One region of the Acetobacter sp. DsW_059 genome, then DNA from elsewhere that is predicted to be linked to it. Evidence: predicted binding sites of a transcription regulator. Region 1 holds the regulator's gene; the other holds the start of a gene.
The links. Region 1 encodes LexA, which represses DNA repair genes until DNA is damaged. Its sites were predicted from a motif close to TGTTCTANNTANGTTC; they were not measured.
Positions count from the first base shown of each region.

Region 2: a site for LexA is predicted at 4,666-4,681, ahead of recA (recombinase RecA). Genes of this name have one in related genera too.

Region 1 covers NZ_JOPI01000025.1:3,326-10,992, reverse strand. Annotated here, with positions in the region: gene HK25_RS06475 (TonB-dependent siderophore receptor) at 26-2,239, shown strand; gene lexA (transcriptional repressor LexA) at 2,339-3,007, shown strand; gene HK25_RS06465 (ABC transporter permease) at 3,047-3,796, opposite strand; gene HK25_RS06460 (ABC transporter ATP-binding protein) at 3,859-4,683, opposite strand; gene HK25_RS06455 (glycosyltransferase) at 4,680-6,005, opposite strand; gene HK25_RS13370 (non-ribosomal peptide synthetase) at 6,005-7,192, opposite strand; partial or broken gene HK25_RS06445 (amino acid adenylation domain-containing protein) at 7,217-7,667, opposite strand, start outside.
Region 2 covers NZ_JOPI01000023.1:73,216-80,882, forward strand. Annotated here, with positions in the region: gene mdoH (glucans biosynthesis glucosyltransferase MdoH) at 1-818, opposite strand, end outside; gene HK25_RS05910 (glucan biosynthesis protein) at 806-2,371, opposite strand; gene HK25_RS05915 (winged helix-turn-helix domain-containing protein) at 2,463-2,816, opposite strand; gene HK25_RS05920 (GNAT family N-acetyltransferase) at 2,955-3,437, shown strand; gene recA (recombinase RecA) at 3,440-4,477, opposite strand; gene HK25_RS05930 (gamma-glutamyltransferase) at 4,736-6,091, opposite strand; gene HK25_RS05935 (DsbA family protein) at 6,339-7,112, shown strand; gene hemA (5-aminolevulinate synthase) at 7,166-7,667, opposite strand, start outside.

The sequences.
Region 1 (7,667 bases):
TTCCTTCTGAAATCTGATTGCCCTGATGAAATACTCTCTCTCCGCTCTGCTCCTTCTCTCAACCACTGTTATCGGCGAAGGTGCTACGGCTTTTGCACAAACAAACCTGCAGACAACGACACATTCAGGAGCAGGGAAAGCGCAGCCAGCAGGAAAAAGAGAAGCCATTACTGTCACAGGGCATACGGCAGCAGGCGCCTTGGCAAACTATAACAAACCCGATGCAACACTCGGACCGCTAGGCACACGCCGCACACTTGATACGCCAATGTCGATTATGACAGTGCCTCACGATGTCATTGTTAATCAGCAGGCCCGCAATATTAACGACCTGATGTCTTATATGCCCTCAGTACAGCTTGAAATTCGCGGCGACCCTAATACCAGCCGCCCCCAGTCTCGCGGGTTTGAAGCTGATGTTGTTTCAAACACCCGCATGGACGGACTAAACATTGTATCGACCACCCCCTATGCGGCTGAGCAGTTTGATAACCTTCAGGTGCTTAACGGCCTGGCCGGTGCATTATATGGCACACAAAACCCCGCAGGTACCTTTGAATACAGTCTGAAACGCCCCACTGATAACCGCTTTAACCGCCTGACTGTCGGTGTAGATTCGATCGGTACTGTTATGGAGCATGCAGACCTGTCAGGCCGGCTTGGCCGCAATAAATGGTTTGGCTACCGTATCAACCTGCTGCACGGCAATGGCACAAGCTATGTTCAGGACAGCTGGGTACGCCGTAACCTTGTCAGTGCTGACTTTGACTTTCGCCTGGATAGTAAAACAACGATTGAAGTTGATGCCAGCCACTACACATATGATGAGCGCGGCACACCAGGCGGCTTTGCTTTTGGTGACACAATTGATCTGCCCAAAGCCCCTGATATGGGAAAAGCCGGCCTGGGTCAGAAATATGCCGGCTTCAACATGGAAACCAATACATTTCTGGCCAAAATCAAACATCGCTTTAACGACAACTGGAGCATGACACTGGGCGGCCTATATCAGGATGCTATCCGCCAGGTTTTTGCTACGGCCAACACGCTGACCGATAACAGTGGCGATTATACACAAAGCATCGCAGCAGCGACCACGGCTAATGACTTCAGAGTAGGCAGTAACCTGGCTTATATTAACGGACGGGTTTTTACCGGCCCGGTCAGACATGATCTGGTGATTGGTACCAACGGTTATATGATGGGTAACTATAACCCCACAACCGGTGAAAAATTTACGCTTGGGAGCTCAAACCTCTATAATCCGCAAAAACTGCCAGGCCAGCAGCCCTACTATCACGGTCGCTACCGCTCGGCTTACGTTATGAACCAGTCGTTTATTGTGGGAGATACAATACGTCTGGACAGACACTGGTCAATTATGGGCACATTATCATGGAGCTGGATACGCACTGACAGCTGGAGCAACCCGCTGGCAGCTTCTTACAAACACTCTGTTTACAAACGCTCTGCTGCATTCAGTCCTATGACCAGTCTGATTTACAAACTGACCGATAATCAGACAGCCTACTTTACCTATGGCCGTTCGGTGCAGCCTGGCACAGTCGCCCCCGCGGGTGCAGCCAATGTGAACGAATATACCAGCCCGCTGCGTAGTGAAGAATATGAAGTGGGCTACAAAATCATGTTCAGAAAACTCCAGATCAACGTCGCCGGCTTTCGTATGACCCGCCCGTTTGGCTATACTGATCCCACAACGCACATCTTTAACACCTATGGCAACCAGCGCAATTATGGTGTTGAAGCACAAATTGCCGGTTATATTCTGCCCAACCTCTCTGTTCTGGCCGGCATGACCTGGCTTGATGCTCAGATGGGTAACACTGGCAACGTCGCCACCAGCCATAAAGAAGTTGTTGGTGCTCCTCCTGTACAGGCTAACGTTTTACTGGATTATCGCCTGCCTGCTTCAACGGGTGATATTGCTTCACGCCTGGCTTTCAATGCCTCGGTGCATTACACCGGCCGCCGCGCTGCAAACCTGACCAACTCCACCTATGCAGCCTCATACGTTACACTTGACCTTGGCACACGCTTTGCCTTCAGAGCCGCACGACACCCGTGGATGGCCCGCTTTGGTGTCTCAAACGTGGCAAATGAACGCTACTGGGCATCTGTTTACCCGACCTCAATCAACGGGGCGAGTGCTACAGCCAATAACAGTGCCTATGCCGGCCTGCCGCGTACGTTTCATTTCACTCTTGAGGCTGACTTCTGAACCTTATGCAACCACGATCAAATCTTGACCTGAAAAAAGAACCTATATAGAACAAAAAACATTATCCCTCTGAGATTCTGCCGAAAAGGTGCCTGAGTTATGCTAACACGCAAACAATATGCCCTTTTGCAGTTTATTGACTCATACCTCAAAAAAACCGGCTTTTCACCCTCGTTCGATGAGATGAAAACCGCCATGGGGTTACGTTCTAAATCAGGGATACATCGCCTTATTTCAGGTCTGGAAGAACGCGGTTTTCTGAAGCGACACCACCACCGTGCCCGTGCACTGGAAGTGCTGCAACGACCTGAAATGCTGGCTAACGAAGCCGAAGAGCCATTACCGCACAACGTTGTCAGAGGGAAATTTTCATCCCCTCAGGCGCCTTCCTGCAAAGTTCCCCTCTACGGGCGGATTGCCGCCGGCCTGCCTATTATGGCCATGCCCGAAACACTTTCTTACATCGACATCCCTTCTGACCTGACAGGCTCAGGTGAGTATTATGCGCTGGAAGTTGCCGGGGATTCCATGATTAATGACGGGATACTGGACGGCGATACCGTTGTGATAAGACGCACTGAACACGCAGAAAGTGGTCAGATTATCGTTGCTCTGATTGACGAGAATGAGGTCACACTCAAACGTCTGCGTCGTAAAGGCAAAACGATTGCACTTGAAGCGGCTAACCCCAGCTATGAAACGCGTATTATACCAGCGGAAAGACTGAGAATTCAGGGTACGCTGGCTGGTCTGATACGCCGGTACTGATACGGGTTACTGTACCGAAACAGGCTCTGCTGCCGGCCTTTAATCAGGCCGAACACGTGAAAACGCAAATGTTGCAGCAAAAGCCGCGACAATATTGACTACAATTAAAATAAACACCGACATAATCGGATCATAATAATACTGACCGCCCAGTGCACCCCGCATCCCATCAATACCATAGGATAACGGGTTAAGAGAGGTCAGTGTTACCACCAGCAGCTTTTGTCCCTCCAGAGGGAACACCGCCCCGGACAAATAAAATAAGGGGGTTGCAACAAAATTTACAATCTGCCCAAAACTCTGTGTGTCTTTAAGAACAGAGCCCAGAATACTGCCAATAAACGAAAAGAAAATCGCAATCAGCACCGCAAAGCCAAAGGCTATCAAAACACCTCCGGCAGGCACTTTATGTAGACCGGCAACAGAGCAGACCACCCCAACCAGAACTGCCTGAATCAGCGCAACAGTTGTCACGCCCAGCGCACGCCCGAACAAAATACATGTGCGCGAAGCCGGAGCAACCATCGTCTCTTTAATAAAACCAAACTGCCGGTCCCATAGCAGATCATTGCCAGCAAATACTGTATTAAACAAAATGCACGAACCCAGCACACCCGGTACCAGAAAGGCAAAATAATCCCCCCGGCCAGCCTGCTGGTAAATAGGAGAAAAACCAAGCCCCAGAGCTACCAGGAACAGGAATGGCTGAGCAAGAGCTGAAAAAACGCGTCCAGGTGCGCGCAAATACGCCATTACCTGACGTCTCCACAGACAATAAATCAGATCCATGGCTGTTCTCCACCACTGCATTGCAGTGCCGTAAATATATCCTGTAAAATTATACTGTTCATTTAATTATCCGCTTCAGGCAAAGCATCTTCTATTTCTGTTTTGCCTGCAAAAAATACAGATTCGCGCTCTGATAACTGACCGGTCAGAGATAAAAATGCATCTTCAAGCGTCTGACCTTTTGCGTGACTGATCACATCAGAGACAGAACCGGCTGCTATAATTTTACCCTGATTAATCACAGCCACTGTATCTGCAAAACGCTCTACCTCATCGAGGTAATGTGTTGTTAGAAAAACTGTCAGATTTTGTGTTTTTTTAAGAAAATGAAGATGGTCCCACAATAATCTCCGACTTTGCGGATCAAGCCCCAGTGTCGGCTCATCAAGAAAAATAAGCACCGGCTGATGCAGCAAAGCACGAGCCAGTTCAACCCGTCGTTTAAGCCCGCCTGAAAGTTTTTCGACAATAACACGCTGATGGGACGTAATGTTAAACAGCTCAAGAACTTCAGCTATTCTTCTTTTACGCTCACTGCGCGGTATTTGATAAAAAGAGCAGTGCATCCATAAATTTTCATACACTGTGGCAGTCTGATCAAGCGTACAATCCTGAAACACAACACCGAAGCGCCGTCTGACTTCATAAGCCTGACGTGCAACATCCATCCCGTCTATTTTAATCACCCCTTTATCAGGCGGCAATAATGTTGTGAGCATTTTAATAGTCGTGGTTTTGCCTGCGCCATTTGGCCCAAGGAAAGCAAAAACCTCCCCAGCTTTCACACTAAAACTGATATCGTTAACAGCACGCTTCTTGCCGTATTCTTTAACGACATTCTGCACACTGATCATGTCTGATGCCTGAAATGCCGCAGTCTCTTTCATAAGCCGGCGGGCTCCGCCTGTTTTTTTTCTTTTGTCTTAACCGGGGGTTCCCTGAACATACCCCATTTATCCAGCGTATCAATTGCTGCCTGAATACCATCCTCTGAGCGAATTTCTTCCCCCAGAATTTTAGCAGCTTTAAGGAAACGTGGCCCCTGCGCCATATGAATAGCATCGGCAAGCTGCTCAGATGTCAGAGTTTTCCGGTCAAGCATAACAGGATTAATCCCTATTTCGTGCATACGCCACCTCCAGAAAAACTGATCTGCTACGAATGGCAACAAAATTTGTGGAATACCGGCACGAGCCGCTGCCGCCACAGTGCCTGCACCACCGTGATGCACGGCGAGTGAAACCCGAGGAAAAAGCCAGTCATGCGGCACACTGTCTACGAAAAAGATCCTTTCATCAGCAGAGACTAACTGGTTTTTAGCTAAAGCTCCCCAGCCTGTAGCCACAACGGCTCTGCGCCCGGATTTACGTATTGCGTCAAGTATTTTACGTGTAAATTCTTCAGAACGGCCGGTTCTCATACTACCAAAACCAACATAAATTGGCTTATCGTTGCCGCTCTCAAGAAAAGCAACGAGATCTGCAGGCGCTGTCCATGCATCTGCCTGGTCGTAAAACCAGTTACCAGTCACTGCTATTCGGTCAGAACGCCAGTCAGAAGGCTGAGGCAGCAGATACCTGCTGTAGGCATACAAAATATATCTGTTGCCGGAATCCCCATACTCTGAAGACCATGGCCCCATCCATGAAAACTGCTCCAGCCCCAGCTCCTTACGAATGATAGAAGCCGGGTTAGCCAGAACACGCCACACGATCAGCCTTACAAGATGCCCCAGCAAAAAATTAACAATTCCGGGCATACGTTTTTTCGGTGAAGGCCACAGGGGGGGGATCTCTTTGCTCGGCGTCAGTGGCATAAACTGCGTCTGAACAAAAGGAATACCACGTTTCTCTGACAAAGAGGCACCAAGCACTGTACCGGAGCCAGAGCCAATAATCAGATCTGCACCTTCTGTCGCTTCCCAGCCCTGCTGTGCCCACAAAGGCATCCAGGTTGTCATAACCTGAGATACCTTTTTACCAATCGTGAAGGGATGTCCTTCATCAAGTGCGGCATGCTCTTTAGCCATCAGCTCAGCAAAGTCAGACCGCAGGGGGGCATGCGTAAGGCCTGAAGTTTCAATCAGCTCCTTATGATTGTCAGATGTCGCAATAACGATGTCATGGCCTTTTTCCTTAAGCCTGCGCCCCAGCGCTACGAAAGGACGCGCATCACCCTGAGTTCCAATTGTAATGATAACAATTTTCATTATTTTACCTCATGAGCACAGCGTGAATCAGACGGGTTTAATGGAAAACCATATGGCAACCCCCCGCCCTCTTCTCTGCTCTTTTTTAGATAATCATTTAAAATAAAAGAAATTTTTTCAATATTTCCGGTTTTAAGCATATCCTGATGTCGCGCTGCCTGCTCGCAGATCATTACCCGCCCGGATGTATAATTTTTCCACTGCTCAGGGTTGTCGAACCTTACGCCCTCAGAGGCATCTCCTCCCTTTGCCGCGGCACGAATAAACAGAATATCTGTATCAGATTTACATGGTATATATTTCTGCAACATCGCCATATTACGCAATGTAACCTGGAGAAATACCTTAACCAGATTACTCTGATCTTTCTGACCATAGACTGCGCTTTGAGGAATCTGAGAAATATCAATCCCTTCAAGAAAGAGAGCTGCAACCTCTTCAGCAGTTTTTGGTTCAGGCCTGTCAGGATCTGTCCTGATATCAAGAAACTGTAATGCCAGACGGACATTTTCTTCAGAGGCAAGAGTAATATTACGGTGTGATTCTTCAAAAGGATAAGAATCAAGCATAGCAAGCATCTGAATCTGCTCGCCTCTTGCTCTCAGCTGTGCACTCAGCCCATGAGCGATTACACCTCCCATCGACCAGCCTACAAAGCAATACGGTCCATGCGGATGAATTTTTAAAATTTCATCGAGGTAAATATCTATCAGTTCTTCAACTGTTTCGGGGCTGTTCTCATTAAGCAATAACCCGGCATCCTGCAGGGCATAAACCGGATGTTCAGACGGTAAGAGTGCCACAAGCTCTTTAAAACTCCAGCTTATACCCAGAACCGGATGAATACAGAAAACCGGAACCCCCTCACCTTGCGGACGTAAAGGCAGCACAACAGAAAGCGGGTCAGCGGCCTCACCTTTACCAGCAAGGAACGGAGCCAGAGCAACAACTGTCGCTTCGGTAAAAATTTGCCCGACAGGCAGTTCGTATCCCAGCTCAGACAGTCTTGCGACCATCTGCAACACCATAAGGCTATCCCCACCCATACTGAAGAAGCTGGTATGAATATCAACTTCTGTAACGTGAAGGAGCTCTGCCCATATATCTGCCAGTATTTTCTCTTCATGCGTGCGGGGCAAAACTTTTTCGGAAAAAATTTCTTCTTTCGGTGTCAGAGCCTTCAACATACGCCGGTCAAGCTTACCGGCACTTGTCCGTGGTAAATGATCAACATACACAATGCGCCCGGGGACCATCTGCGCAGGCAGTTTTTCACTTATCTGCCGACGTACCACAACCGAATCATGCTGATCTGCCACCAGACAGGCAACCAGCACTGTCGTCATATCATCAGCTGATTTTTCAGCCAGAACAGCCGCCTGCCTGACGCCAGGCAATTGCATAAGAACACTTTCGACCTCTCCGGTCTCAATACGCATGCCTCTGATCTTTACCTGATCATCAGCGCGCCCTGACAGCCAGACCAGACCATCGGCTGTACGGACGGCTCTGTCACCTGTGCGATATGCCCGCTCGCCTGAAGGAGCGACAATGAAACGCTCCTGCGTCAGGTCAGGGCGGTTCAGATACCCTGTTGCCACCCCTGCACCGGCAATGAGCAATTCGCCTGTTACACCGTCAGGCAGCGCGTTACCGTCGCGG
Region 2 (7,667 bases), on a different contig from region 1:
AGTGTACCCCCGCCTACAATCACCGGTAATGTCTGAATAAGACCCACATTCGGGTGGCGCTCCATCGCCCCCGCCATACGCACCAGTGTGTCACCCGACATCACAGAATCTGCATCCAGCGTGACCATATGCGCGTAAGCACCGCCAAAACGACGCACCCACTCACCAATATTACCGGCTTTACGCTCGGTATTGTTATGACGACGGCGATAATACACACGCCCGCCCGGCCCTGTGTAATCACGCAAAGCCAGAAAAGCAGCCTCTTCTTCAATCCACACATCAGGCTGCGTCGTATCAGACAAAATAAACAGATCGAACGCACCGATCTGCCCTGTTGCCTTCAGACTGCTATATATAGCTTTAAGGCCTGCCATAACCCGGTGTGGTGATTCATTATAAACCGGCAGCAAAAGAGCCGTACGGCTTTGCAGCTCAGGCAATGGTCCGGAACGGGTCAGCCCCAGACCAAGGCCGCCGCGGGTCAGCATAGAAAAAAAGCCCGCACAGGCTGAGGTGAAAGCCAGCCCTATCCAGAAAAACAGCAACACAAAAAGCGCGAGCATCGTAAACCCGAGCAGCGTGACACCATTGGCGTCAAGCACCAGGTGCATATGCCAGGCACCATAGACTGTCAGCGCGAGCGCCGAACCCAGAACAGACAGCCGCCGCAAAACAATAGTGCGGGGCTCTGTTACCGGCGTGCGAGGCCGCCCCTCTTTATCTGGCCGGGCAGAAAAGCTCTGCTCAGGCATAAAAAGAGGTGACTCAGCAGGCAACGCTTCAAAAGCTGAAATGTCAGGTGTTACGGAGTCCATTTATAAAGCCATTTTTCTGAAATAGGCCCGTCATCTGTTGCCAGTACAGCCTGCAATTCAGCCACTTTTTCATTACCAGGAACAAACTCAAATGTTGTACGCCAGCCTTTAATATTAGGGTTAGACTCAACCACAACATTACGGATCGTGCCTGATGTTGTCTGTGGAATAAGGTGAAAATGTGTGTCTGCCGGTAAATGCTTAAACGGCTCACCCGTAAAATCAATTGCAAAGAAACGGGCCGTTTTATCATCCGTCACGGCACCAACACGTGTTGCACCAACGCGCGCCTGTGATGTGGGGAATGGGTTATCAGCCCCCCAGTACATGCGATACGTGAAATTATATTCCTTACCCGCAACCAGCGGTGCTTTAGGCCGCCAGAAAGAGACAATATTATCATTCACCTCATTCGGTGTGGGGATTTCAACCAGGTCAACCCAGCCCTCACCCCAGTCTCCTATAGGTTCAACCCACAAAGAAGGACGTTTTTCGTAATTGAGCGCGAGATCTTCAAAATCATGAAAATTACGACGCCGCTGCATCAGCCCAAAACCATGGGGCGAAACATCAGCAAATGCTGAAAACTGGAGGTCAAGCGGGTTACGCAGAGGGCGGAACAGCTGCTGACCTGCCCCTGTCCAGATTTGCAGAGCCTCGCTGTCATGTGCGGCAGGGCGCCAGTCATCAACATGATTACGATCGTTTGAATCAAAATAGAACATACCCGTCAGGGGAGCGATGCCAGACTGCTTCATCTCTACCCGTGGGAACAAAGACGACTTCACATCGAAAATTGTTGTATCACCTGGGCGGATAGAGAAGCTGAATGCCCCGGTAACTGACGGACTGTCGAGCAGACCATGCACGACGATCGTATCAACATTAAGAGCGGGTTTCTCAAGCCAGAAAGCGCGGAACAGAGCAAATTCCTCACCCTTGGCATCGCCGGTACCGTTCGCAAAGCCACGCGCTGACAAACCGTAATTTTGCCCTTTGGCAACAGCACGGAAGTACGATGCCCCCAGAAAGACGCAGAACTCTTCCATCACACCAGGGGTATTAATCGCTGTGCGCAAACGTAGCCCGGCAAAACCAAGGTTATCCTGCACTTTTAAGGCCGGGTCAGCATAACTGAACAAATCAGGGCTGTAAGGAACCGGCGCTGACTGGCCGTCTTTTACTTCATAAATGTCGATACGCGGCCGATAGAGAAAACCACGTGGGAAAAACTCAACATCAAAATCGAGATGCTCGCCGTACCACAGCGCTTTGTCCTCGCGGTATTCAATACCCCGGAACTGATCAAAATTCAGGTTATCAATCGCTGCGGGCAAAGTCTGATCAGGCCCGGCATAAGGAGCCGCAGCAAGACGCTTTGCTATCTGCCGCACAGTATCCTGAGTAAAAGCCCCTGTCGCACCGGCCATCTGAGCAACATGGGATGCTTCAGCTGCACTGGCCTTACGTGCAGAAAACCCCTGCGCCAGCGTAGCGAGAGTAGCTCCGGCTCCACCCTTTATAATGTCTCGTCGCTGTATAGATGACGACACGCCTGATCTCCTGTTATACACCGCTTTATTCTGCGATATTATTTTTCATCCGGACTATGCTGACCATACTTATATGAATTTAGATTTTTTTTTAAGTCTTTGTCTTCTGACCTGCCAGCAAACGGCGTAAACGGGCCATATCCTCAGCACAGGCAACTGCTGCCTCTGCTTCCATTTTGCGATAAAGGGCGAGTACTGCAAGCCCCAGTTGCGTAACCGTAGCGCCGCCGCCGCCGCCCGTGCGTGTTGTCACTACAGGAGAGGAAAAAAGCTGATTGAGGCTGTCAACCAGAAGCCATGTCCGCCTGTAAGACATGCCCATGGCCCGCCCGGCTGCAGAAATAGAACCCGTTTCGGCAAGTTTTTCAAGTAAACGTATTTTCCCGTGACCCAGCACAGGCGTATCATCTGCATCAAGGCGCAGCGTGAGTCTTACTTCCGGCATGATCTGACAGCTTCAGTTCACAGCAGAGAATATTTGCATGAGACGCTAAACCTCTGAATAGCTATTTTTTTTCAACTAAATAAGTCGGGACATTTTAAAATAATGCCTGTTATGTGCCCCTCTAGCATCTGGCGCCTCATGACACCAGACGATCTTATCAGTGTCACCAGCCTGGCCACACAGATACACACTGACTACCCCGAAGATGCGGCAGTTTTTGCCAACCGCCTGCAACTGGCACCTGATGGCTGTTTTGTGCTGAACAAAGGAGCATTGATTGAGGGGTATATTCTCAGTCATCCCTGGTTTGGGTGCATAACACCGAAACTAAATGCCATACTCACAGCCCTGCCTCAGGCCCCTGACCGCTGGTATATCCACGATATTGTATTAAGTCCTGCAACAAGAGGGCTGGGACTTGCCGGCACCGGTATTGCTCTGATGGAAACCATAGCCCGAAGCTATGCTCTGCCCTGCATCAGTCTGGTTTCAACACGGCTTGCCCTGAAATTCTGGGAGAAACAGGGATTCACACCAGAAAACATTTCTAAGGAAGAAGAAAAAGTGCTGGCTTCTTATGACCCCGAAGCCAGACTTTTATCACGCATAATAGCAGACTAACTCTACTCGTCTGCGTCTGCACTTTCATCAGGCTCAGGTGACGCCATCATGGAATCTGCCACTACACCGGCATGAACACGTACTTTTTGTTCAATATCTGCCGCCATTTCAGGGTGATCACGCAGAAACTGCTTGGCGTTTTCACGGCCCTGGCCAATGCGCTGGCTATCGTAGGAGAACCAGGCGCCTGACTTTTCAACCACGCCAGCTTTCACACCAAGGTCAAGCAACTCGCCGACCTTACTCACCCCTTCGCCATACATAATGTCAAATTCAACCTGGCGAAAAGGAGGGGCCATTTTATTTTTAACGACCTTAACCCGGGTCTGATTACCCACGACTTCATCTTTATCTTTAATAGAGCCGATACGACGAATATCGAGACGCACTGAGGCATAAAATTTCAGTGCATTACCCCCCGTTGTTGTCTCGGGGCTGCCGAACATTACACCGATTTTCAGACGAATCTGGTTAAGGAAAATCATCATGGTGTTAGAGCGTGCGACCGAACCTGTCAGCTTACGCAATGCCTGGCTCATCAGCCGGGCATGCAGGCCAACATGGCTGTCGCCCATATCACCCTCAAGCTCTGCACGCGGCACAAGAGCTGCCACACTGTCGACAACCAGCACATCAATTGCACCCGAACGCACGAGCGTATCGGCAATTTCAAGTGCCTGCTCACCCGCATCCGGCTGGCTGATCAGCAGGTTATCAACATCAACGCCAAGCTTTTTGGCATATCCGGGGTCCAGAGCATGCTCAGCATCAATAAAAGCGCAGGTGCCGCCTTTTTTCTGTGCTTCAGCAATAGCATGCAAAGCAAGGGTGGTTTTACCAGAACTCTCCGGGCCGTAAATCTCGATCACGCGGCCACGTGGCAAACCACCAATGCCGAGCGCAATATCAAGCCCCAGAGAGCCGGTAGGAATGACGTCAGCCTGTTCACGCGGGCGCTGGCCCAGCCGCATAACAGACCCTTTACCAAAAGCACGCTCGATCTGCCCGAGTGCACCTTCAAGAGCTTTTGCCTTATCCATACCCTACCCTTCCTGCTGTCTGTCAGACATTATACTGCACAGGCTGCACGGTGCGCCTGTATTTTGATTCTACGGGCGCTTCCTGCTTAAGCGCATGCCTGACAACACCCGTTTCAGCCCGTCATACTGCCTGTTCTGCACACTCAGCACAACGCATTAAGAAACCGTTCTTCTTTTGTTTTATTTAGGAACAAAAGAAGAACATATGTAGTGAAATTATTGAAAAAATGCAAGCTGTGTATCCGACAGAGCCGTGTCTTATTTTTTCTGGTTATCCTGGTTACCGGAAACCGCCAGACCGCTGCCACGAGGGTCTGTCCAGCCGAAGCATTTTTTTTCATCTCCCGGCAGACCGTCGCGACATGACACAAAATTTGCACGTCCATTGCCATTACCCACTTTAGGTTTCACCCCTAAAATAGCGGCCCTGAGCGCAATTGCTGCTGTATCAGCTGCTACATTTTGCCCTGAAGCTGTTGCGGCAGCATGGAAATAATCTTTGTTTTTATGTGCTATCGCCGCCGCCAGCATAGGCAGAGGTAATCTGGCAGGAGAGGCTGCAAGAACGATACCTGTAGAACCTGCGACACGGCCTGTACCAAACAGATTATTCATTGTCAGAGCACAACCAACAGTCTCTCCCTGGCGGTCAGTCACAATGAAGGAGGTAGATGCCGGCAGAGCACTCAGGTTACCCCCCTGAGGGAAACGCTGCGAATCCACCATAGACTGCGCCATATTTACATTTGTCGGCTTACCATTCGTCTGATTACGCCAGCCTGACACGACGGATTCACCAATCAGCACACCCTGATTCTGATGATGTGTCAGAGCCGCCGCCATACCCAGACCACCATCAGCCGGAGGAGGCAGTAAATTCACCCTCAACCCGTTAATATCCAGAGATAAAGGAGCCGAAACCGTTGCGAGGTTGCGCCTCATATCAGCCATAGACACTCCCCCACCGGCATCGTGAGCAGCCTGAGAGAACACCTGACCAAGAGAGCCTGTATATAAATCACCTGTTCCGGCTGTGCGAATGCGCTCAAGAGATCCTGCAAGACGTGACTGCACCATCAGGTCATTCGTCTTCAGAATTTCTCCTTTGCCATTGCTAAAAATCGCCTGTGCTTTTTCATCTGCCAGCAAGGCAGCGTCAACTGTGCTCAGATCTGAAGCCAGCAATGTGCCAACAGGCACACCGTCACGGGCCATATTACGAGCCGGCATCAGCGTTTCGGAGAAATCGACACTGCCATAATGCAACTGCATCAGATAAAGGCCACGCACCAGCATAGGGACCGCAGCAGGACGCTCAGCTCCTGCCTCCGTTCCCGCCGGGGGCAGAAACAGAAAAGCTTCGCCATTCTTCTGCCCGGGTTTCCAGGCAAGACAGGCACCACCGGCTCCCAGTGAAGCACGTGAAGGTAATGTTACAGATAAAGCCAGCCCCAGTGTTGCCGCAGCATCTGCCGCATTACCGCCCCGGGCCAGTACATCACGCGCAGCAAGCGCTGCCAGAGGTTCATCAGCGACAACTTCTCCGACAAAACCAGAAACAGCCGTGAGCTGAGGTGCTGAAGACCCTCCACAACCCGCCAGTAACGCTGCCATAAACAAACTGGCAGCCACACGTGTGGGAGCGGAAAAGATCGATGTACGTCGGGCAGAACCGGGGCTTAAATAACGCTCGGACACGTCAGGATCTCTCCATTTATTCTCAGATACGCTCACAGACAGATTTTAGCTGCCTTCTTTTCGATAGCCATCTTCGGCACACTCAGCAACACATACTCTGCGTTTGTGGTAAAGCTTTCTGTCTGCAATTCCCATTCTAACGCTTCTGCATTAGGGTAAAATCATGAAAAAATCAGTTTTTCCCTCTCTCAGGCAACTTACTTTTGTAACCAGTGCCTGTCTTTCGCTTTCAGGTTTTTCTGTACCAGCTTATGCTGACAGCCAGAGCTTTACACCCGAGCAGCGTAAAGAAATCGTAAACATTGTGCGCGACGCACTTAAAACAGACCCCTCTATTCTGGCAGATGCCGTTGCCTCCATGCAGGCACAGGCCACAGCAAAGCAGCAGTCTGATGCTCTTGCCGCTGTACGGGCGCACAAAGACCTGTTTGGACAGAGCAACACAGACATTGTTCTGGGCAACCCTCATGGCACACTGGAAGTTGTAGAGTTTTACGACCCACGCTGCCCTTATTGCCGCAAGGTTCTGCCAGACCTGGACAAACTCGTTGCAAGCGAGCATGACCTGCGCCTGGTAGAAAAAATTGTGCCTGTTCTGGGCCCGAACAGTGTTCTCGACGCCCGTGCTATTCTGGCCGCCGGTGAGCAGCATGCTTACAAAGAGTTTCAGCTTGCTCTGATGAGTGACACGGCAAGTCCGTCAACAGATCGTATTCGCCGGGTTGCGCAGCATATTGGCCTGAATGCCGATCAGCTTATAAAAGACATGCAGAGTCCAAAAGTGGCTACCGCCCTGCATAACAACATAGAGCTGGCCCGCTCCATCAACCTCGACGGCACACCAACGTTTGTCTTTGGTGATCTGCAGATTGTCCCCGGTGCGGTTTCTCTCGATGAGTTAAAAACCGCCCTCGCCCGCATGCGAAAAAGCCACTGAACAATTCAGACATTCCTCCTCGTTTAAGAGCAGGAATGTCTGCCAGCCAAAAATCAGCCAACGCCCTCTGGCTGCGGTTGCCAGGTGTGCACGATACCTTCCTCACGAAACAAAACAGAGAGTGCGCGCACCATATCATCCATCATTTCATCCGTATGTGACGGACCTGGTGTCAGGCGCAGGCGCTCTGTTCCGACAGGTACAGTCGGGTAATTAACAGGCGTTGCGTAATGCCCGAACTCCCGAAGCAGGCGCGCACTGATCCTTTTGCAACGCTCCGCATCACCGACAGGCACAGGTATGATATGACTTGGTGTCATCGTAAAAGGGATACCCGCAGCACGCAGACGCTGCCTGAAAGCATGCACCCGCTCAAAAATAGCATCACGACGCCAGTTTTCTGCCCTTACCTTTTTTACACTCACCAGGGCAGCGCCAACAACAGAAGGAGGCAGAGCCGTAGTGAAGATAAAACCGGATGCTGTTGATCGCAGGAAGTCAATAATCTCAGCTGATGCTGTGACATAACCACCATGCACGCCAAAACCTTTAGCC